Roseobacter denitrificans OCh 114: one gene and its partner. The protein of the gene in region 1 binds, or shares a complex with, the protein of each later gene. Links are inferred from orthologs where the notes say so. Each region holds a gene or a part of one and is shown in the gene's direction. Other genes may lie near its edges.

Region 1 (3,300 bases):
TATCCAGCGCGTTCAACATGCGCAGCACCGCATGCGCCTCCGCCAACCGCCCGGCGTGCGGCGGTGACACAAAGCGCAACGCGTCCGGGCTGCTGCCCCAGATCGCCACCTCAAGGGCAAAACCGGTCAGATCGCCGACGTCGATCTCAGCAGGAGGAAAGGTCGCCAATGCGCCGTCTTCGCCCCTGGTCCATAGTTTGTAACAGGCACCGGGGGCGAGGCGACCGGCGCGTCCCGCGCGCTGGCGTGCCTCGGCCTTGGACACTTTTGTCGTCACCAGTCTGGCCATGCCGGATGCCGCATCAAAAACCGCGCGCCGCGACAGGCCCGCATCCACAACCACGCGTATCCCTTCGATGGTGAGCGAGGTTTCCGCAATCGCAGTGGCCAGAACCACCTTTCGCCCCTCCTTGCAGGGCGCGATGGCGGCGCGCTGGTCCTTGAAATCCATGGCGCCGTAAAGCGGCTGGAGGGTTGTATCGCCCGTCACATGGTCTTTCAGCGCCGCCAATGTACGTCTGATTTCCCCCTCACCGGGCAGAAAGGCCAGCACGCTGCCTTCTTCCTCATTCAATGCCTGCAGGATCAGATCGGCAGTGGCCGCCTCCAGCCTCCGGGTTTTGCCGATGGGCCGGGGCAGCCAGTGTTCGGTCACGGGATAACTGCGCCCTTGCGATGTGAGAACCGGCGCGCCCATCAGATCCGCCACCGGGGCTGCATCGAGCGTTGCAGACATCACCACCAGCAGCAGGTCATCGCGCAGCGCCTCTGCCACTTCCAGACATAGGGCAAGGCCCAGATCCGCATTGAGCGAGCGTTCGTGGAATTCGTCAAATATCACGGCACCCACGCCGGGCAGTTCCGGATCGCTTTGCAGCATACGCGTCAGGATGCCTTCGGTCACGACCTCGATCTGCGTGTCCTTACTGACCTTCGACTGGCCCTTGATCCGGTATCCGACACGACCGCCCAAGGGCTCGCCCAGCGTTTGCGCCATACGTTCGGCAGCGGCGCGGGCGGCCAGCCGCCGGGGTTCCAGCATCAGGATACGCCCGCGCGTCAGGCCCGCAGACAGGATCGCCAGCGGAACACGGGTCGTTTTGCCCGCACCGGGCGGGGCCTGCAGAACCACGCGTTTGTCACGGCCCAACGCGTCTATAACCGCAGGTAAAATCGCATCAATTGGCAAAGAAAAGGACATGTGGCCTCTTAGCCCATGGGTGCAGGCGCGCCAAGCACTGGACATTTCCCGGCGGCTGCCGGAAAACCATCGGGGAACAAAAGGGCAGGGCATATGGAGACGGCGCAGCTGGCGGCAGGCATCATAAAGGGCGAACGTCGTGCCTTGGCGCGGGGAATCACCCTGGTGGAAAGTGCGCGCGAGGATCACCGGGTGCAGGCCAGCGCCCTGTTGCAGCACCTGCCCCGGGACCGGCAGGCGCTGCGTATCGGGCTGTCGGGCACGCCGGGCGTCGGAAAATCCACCTTTGTCGAAAGCTTTGGCATGATGCTGGTGGAAAAGGGCCTGCGGGTCGCCGTTCTGGCGGTTGATCCGTCATCGTCCCGCTCGGGCGGGTCGATCCTTGGGGATAAAACACGGATGGACCGGCTGGCCCGTGCGCCCAACGCCTTCATCCGCCCCTCGCCGAGCCAGACGCACCTTGGTGGCGTGGCGCGGCGCACGCGCGAGGCGGTTGCGTTGTGCGAGGCGGCGGGGTTTGATGTGGTTTTGATCGAAACCGTGGGCGTGGGGCAATCCGAAACCGTGGTTGCGGAAATTTCCGATCTCTTTCTGCTCTTGCTGGCCCCGGCGGGCGGGGATGAATTGCAGGGCGTCAAACGCGGAATCATGGAGATCGCGGATATGATTCTGATCAACAAGGCGGACGGGGATCTCAAGCCTGCGGCAACGCGGACCTGTGCGGATTATGCGGGGGCCTTGCGGCTTTTGCGCAAGCGGCCACAGGATCCCGATGGATTTCCCAAGGCGGCCATGGTGTCGGCCCTCAACAGCATAGGTCTGGCCGATGTCTGGGGCGATATCGAAACGCTGACCGCATGGCGGCGCGCGCAGGGGTTTTGGGACCGCACCCGCGCTGCTCAGGCGCGCTACTGGTTTGGTCAGGACGTGCGCAACGCCCTGCTTGAACAGTTGGAAACCCCGAAGGCACGCGCGGCCTTGCAGTCCTTTGGCGACAAGGTCGCAGCTGGTGAGATGCCCCCTTCTGTCGCCGCACAGTCGTTTTTGCAGGGTCTTGAGCGGCGCGAGGGATCAAAGTCGTGATTTTGCGCCCGGCTTGGGTTGACCGGACGTGCGATTCCCACTAAAGCCAGCGAACGAATTTCCGGGGTTCGGCGTGACGCCAGCCCCTTTGTCGTTTACCGGACCGCCGGTGCGACCTGTAAAAAAGGATGATCTCATGTCGCGCGTATGCGAATTGACCGGAAAAGGCCCGATGACTGGCAACAACGTCAGCCACGCCAACAACAAGACACGTCGGCGCTTTCTGCCGAACCTGAATGATGTGACCCTGCAGTCCGAAGCATTGGGCCGTGGGTTCAAGTTCCGCATTTCCGCCGCGGCACTGCGCACCGTGGATCACCGGGGCGGGTTGGATAAATTCATGGCGAAGGCCAAGGACAGCGACCTGTCCGCTAACGCCCTGAAAGTAAAAAAAGCGATCAGCAAAGCATCCGATGGTGCCGAAGCGCTGAGCTAAGCCTGCGTGCAAGAAGTCTTGTAAGGGCTCCGACCTGAAAAGGTCGGGGCCTTTCGCTTTTGTGCTGGAAAGTGACGCCGCCCGGATCGTATAATCGGGGCATGTTGCGTGCCTCTTTATCCCCTGTGCTTGGTGTTCTGCTGAGCCTGCTGCTGATCGCCACTGGTCACAATATGGCGATGGCGCGCGGTGCGGCGGGCGCGACAGGGCAAATGGTGATCTGCACCGGTGCAGGCCCCGTGGTCGTCTATATGGATGCAGAAGGCGCGCCAACGGATGCGCCGCATATCTGTCCCGACTGTATTCTGGTGATCGGTGATCTGGCGTCCCCTGTCATCTTGACGCCACCGACCGAGATTATTGGCACGCAGGTCAAGATGTTGCGGCGCGACATCGCGCGCGCCTGCGACGTTGAGACCGGGTTCAAGAGCCGTGCACCCCCTGCCGTGCTCTGAGTCGTAAAACCCATCAAAAACGTCATATTTTTCAAGGAGACATCCATGTTCCCTTCTCACGTCTCGCGTGCTGTTCTGGCAGCCGCGTTCATCACTCTGCCCACATTCGCCTTTGCCGATATCGT
Region 2 (3,317 bases), 330 kb from region 1 along the record:
GACAGCCTCGGGAGCGTGGCGCAGAATATTGAGCAACGCAGGCTCTACCCGGCGGCGGGCGCGCGGCTAAAGCAGGTCGCGGGGAGGCTTGGGGCACAGATTTCAACCGTTTTGATCAGTATCCGCAGTCTTGAGACATATTGGTGTTCGGCCCTTGCGCATGGTATTTCACAAGGGCTGGATGTGCCGGATCGTGATGCCTTGGCGCAAATCGCGCGGGATGCGCGCGGGTGGCGGGATGTGATCACCGATATCTCTGATGCGCTGCCGCGAACCACGATTGCCGTTTTGCCGTTTGAAGACTTCAGGGGGCGTTCTGACTTGATTTTGGCGCAGGGCGCCGGTTTGGATGCGCCGTTTGACACGCAGCGCGCATGGCTGAACCGGATGCCGCGCCTGCCTGAACTGCGCCGGGTGTTAAATGATCGCGGAGCCGCATCGTCGGACCTGCCCTTTGGCATGGGCCGCTGGAATCCGTTTACGAATGAAGAGCATGCAGCCCTGCGGGAAATCCATGCTGATGATATAATGTGGCTGACAGCGGGCGCTGATGGCCGTGCCACACTGAGAGAGGATCGCCGCCCGGAAAGAGCAGGGCCAACCCTGCCGCGGATGGCACAAAACAAAGGACAAGAAGATGAGCTCGACAAAAGACAAATGGCGCGCCCTCGCTGAAGCTGAATTGCGCGGCCGTCCGATTGAGGACCTGACGTGGCGCACGCTTGAAGGGATCGACGTACAACCGTTCTATACCGAAGAAGACCTGAAAGACGTCAAACACCTCGGCTCAACCCCCGGTGCGGCGCCCTATACGCGCGGCGTCAAGGCCACGATGTACGCAGGCCGCCCCTGGACCATTCGCCAGTACGCCGGGTTTTCGACGGCTGAGGAATCCAACGCCTTTTACCGCCAAGCACTGGCCAATGGGCAACAAGGTGTTTCGGTGGCCTTTGATCTGGCGACACACCGGGGTTATGACAGCGACCACGAACGCGTTGAAGGCGATGTGGGCAAGGCGGGCGTGGCCATCGACAGTATTGAGGATATGAAAATCCTCTTTGACGGCATCCCGCTGGATAAAGTGTCCGTTTCCATGACGATGAATGGTGCGGTTATTCCGATCCTTGCGAATTTCATCGTCGCGGGGGAAGAGCAGGGGCATGACCGCGCGGTACTTTCGGGGACAATCCAGAACGATATTCTCAAGGAATTCATGGTGCGCAACACCTATGTTTATCCGCCCGAACCCTCGATGCGGATCATCGCGGATATCATCGAATATACCTCCGCCGAGATGCCGAAATTCAATTCGATTTCCATCTCCGGCTATCACATGCAGGAGGCGGGCGCGAACCTCGTGCAGGAGCTTGCCTTTACCCTTGCTGACGGGCGCGAATACGTGCGCGCCGCGATTGCGCGGGGCATGGATGTGGATAAATTCGCCGGACGGCTGAGCTTCTTTTTCGCCATCGGGATGAACTTTTTCATGGAAGCGGCCAAGCTGCGTGCCGCGCGTTTGCTCTGGTCGCGGATTATGGAGGAGTTCGAACCGAAGAACCCCAAATCCTCGATGTTGCGGACCCATTGCCAGACCTCCGGTGTGAGCCTTCAGGAACAAGACCCTTATAACAACGTGATCCGCACGGCCTATGAAGCGATGAGCGCGGTGTTGGGGGGCACACAATCGCTGCACACAAATGCGCTGGATGAGGCGATTGCGTTGCCCACGGAAAACTCAAGCCGGATTGCACGCAATACCCAGTTGATTTTGCAGGAAGAAACGGGTGTGACCAATGTGGTTGACCCTCTGGCCGGGTCCTACTATGTCGAAAAACTGACCCATGATCTGGCCGAGGCGGCGTGGCAGTTGATCGAAGAGGTTGAGGAAATGGGCGGCATGACCAAGGCCGTGGCCAGCGGCATGCCCAAGTTGCGCATCGAAGAGGCCGCCGCCACCCGTCAGGCCAACATCGACCGGGGCACCGAAGTGATTGTCGGTGTCAACAAGTACCGCCGCGACAAAGAGGACCTGATCGACATTCTGGACATCGACAACGCCGCCGTGCGCCAAAGTCAGATTGCGCGCCTGGAACAGGTACGTGCCGGTCGTGACGGCGCGGCCTGCGACGCCGCCCTTGAAGAACTCAGCCGGCGCGCGGCGGAAGGTGGCAACCTTTTGGAAGCGGCCGTTGAGGCGGCACGCGCCCGCGCAACAGTAGGAGAGATCAGCATGGCGATGGAAAAGATTTTTGGCCGCCACAGAGCCGAAGTAAAAACCCTCGCCGGTGTTTATGGCGCGGCTTACGAAGGGGATGCGGGTTTTGCCGCCATTCAGAAATCGGTCGAAGCCTTTGCCGAGACCGAAGGGCGCAGACCGCGTATGCTGGTCGTGAAAATGGGGCAGGACGGGCATGACCGGGGGGCCAAGGTGATCGCGACCGCTTTTGCGGATATCGGGTTTGATGTGGACGTCGGACCGCTCTTTCAGACGCCCGCCGAGGCCGCACAGGATGCGGTTGACAACGATGTGCATGTGATCGGCATCAGCAGCCAGGCGGCGGGCCACAAGACACTGGCACCGCAATTGGTCACGGCCCTCAAGGAAGCGGGAGCGGAGGATATTCTGGTGATCTGCGGTGGCGTAATCCCACAGCAGGACTATCAGTTCCTTTACGATTCAGGGGTTAAGGCCATTTTCGGACCGGGCACCAATATCCCCGAAGCGGCGCAGGATATCCTCAAACTGATTGCCGAGGCGCGCGGTTGATCGCGTTTGACCATATTGCAATCGCCGGTGAAACGCTGTCGGCCGCGCGCGCTTATGTCGAAGATGCGCTTGGCGTCGCCCTGCAAGACGGTGGCGCGCATGACGTGTTTTTTACGCATAACGCCCTGCTGGGCCTCGAAGCGGGGCTGTACCTTGAGGCGATTGCCATCAACCCGGATGCGCCGCAGCCAGATCGACCGAGGTGGTTTGATCTGGACCGTTTCGAGGGCGCGCCGCGCCTGACCAATTGGATTTGCCGGACAGGTGATTTAGCCGAAACACTGGTCAACATGCCGGAGGCGTTCGGAAAGCCGGTCGCTTTGAAGCGGGGCGATCTGCGTTGGCAGATGGCCGTGCCACAGGATGGAATATTGCCCTTTGACAATTGCGCCCCGGCCTTGATCGAATGGCAATCCGCACCGCACCCGGCTGAACGCCTGCCGCGCTCTGGGGTCACACTGCGCCGTTTGACGGTAACCCATCCACAGGCGTTACAGTTGAAGGACCTGTTACGAGGTCAGATGCAGGATGACCGCATTTCGATCGAAAC

What was found.
Region 2: the proteins of meaB (region 1) and scpA are in contact, whole or in part, in a crystal structure (PDB 8DPB), measured with the Methylorubrum extorquens proteins. The link is inferred for Roseobacter denitrificans OCh 114 from one-to-one orthologs. Residues at the interface, in SOR26638.1 of Methylorubrum extorquens: Arg20, Ala21, Ala24, Arg25, Thr28, Ser32, Arg33, Arg34, His37, Thr98, Gly99, Gly100, Ser101, Ile102, Leu103, Lys106, Thr107, Ala110, Ala113, Ile114, Asp115, Arg116, Ala118, Phe119, Ile120, Arg121, Pro122, Pro124; in SOR27001.1 of Methylorubrum extorquens: Glu577, Glu578, Asn579, Asp580, Gly581, Arg582, Arg583, Arg585, His596, Ala604, Ser605, Ala608, Asp609, Gly611, Phe612, Asp613, Val614, Asp615, Ile616, Gly617, Pro618, Leu619, Glu625, Arg628, Gln629, Val631, Glu632, Asn633, Asp634, Glu661.

The regions. Positions count from the first base shown.
Region 1 is NC_008209.1:1,615,071-1,618,370, forward strand. What follows is about bases 307-3,289. They hold meaB (methylmalonyl Co-A mutase-associated GTPase MeaB), read left to right. Parts: upstream 307-1,294; coding sequence 1,295-2,284; downstream 2,285-3,289. Other genes in these bases: hrpB (ATP-dependent helicase HrpB), read right to left, coding at 307-1,201; rpmB (50S ribosomal protein L28), read left to right, coding at 2,421-2,720; RD1_RS07770 (hypothetical protein), read left to right, coding at 2,822-3,175; RD1_RS07775 (copper chaperone PCu(A)C), read left to right, coding at 3,221-3,289. In the rest of the region: more of hrpB, read right to left, coding at 1-306; more of RD1_RS07775, read left to right, coding at 3,290-3,300. UniProt on the Escherichia coli protein: Binds and hydrolyzes GTP. Likely functions as a G-protein chaperone that assists AdoCbl cofactor delivery to the methylmalonyl-CoA mutase (MCM) ScpA and reactivation of the enzyme during catalysis.
Region 2 is NC_008209.1:1,943,055-1,946,371, forward strand. The notes cover bases 203-3,202. They hold scpA (methylmalonyl-CoA mutase), read left to right. Parts: upstream 203-637; coding sequence 638-2,767; downstream 2,768-3,202. Other genes in these bases: RD1_RS09420 (hypothetical protein), read left to right, coding at 203-675; RD1_RS09430 (VOC family protein), read left to right, coding at 2,764-3,202. Outside these bases: more of RD1_RS09420, read left to right, coding at 1-202; more of RD1_RS09430, read left to right, coding at 3,203-3,317. UniProt on the Escherichia coli protein: Catalyzes the interconversion of succinyl-CoA and methylmalonyl-CoA. Could be part of a pathway that converts succinate to propionate.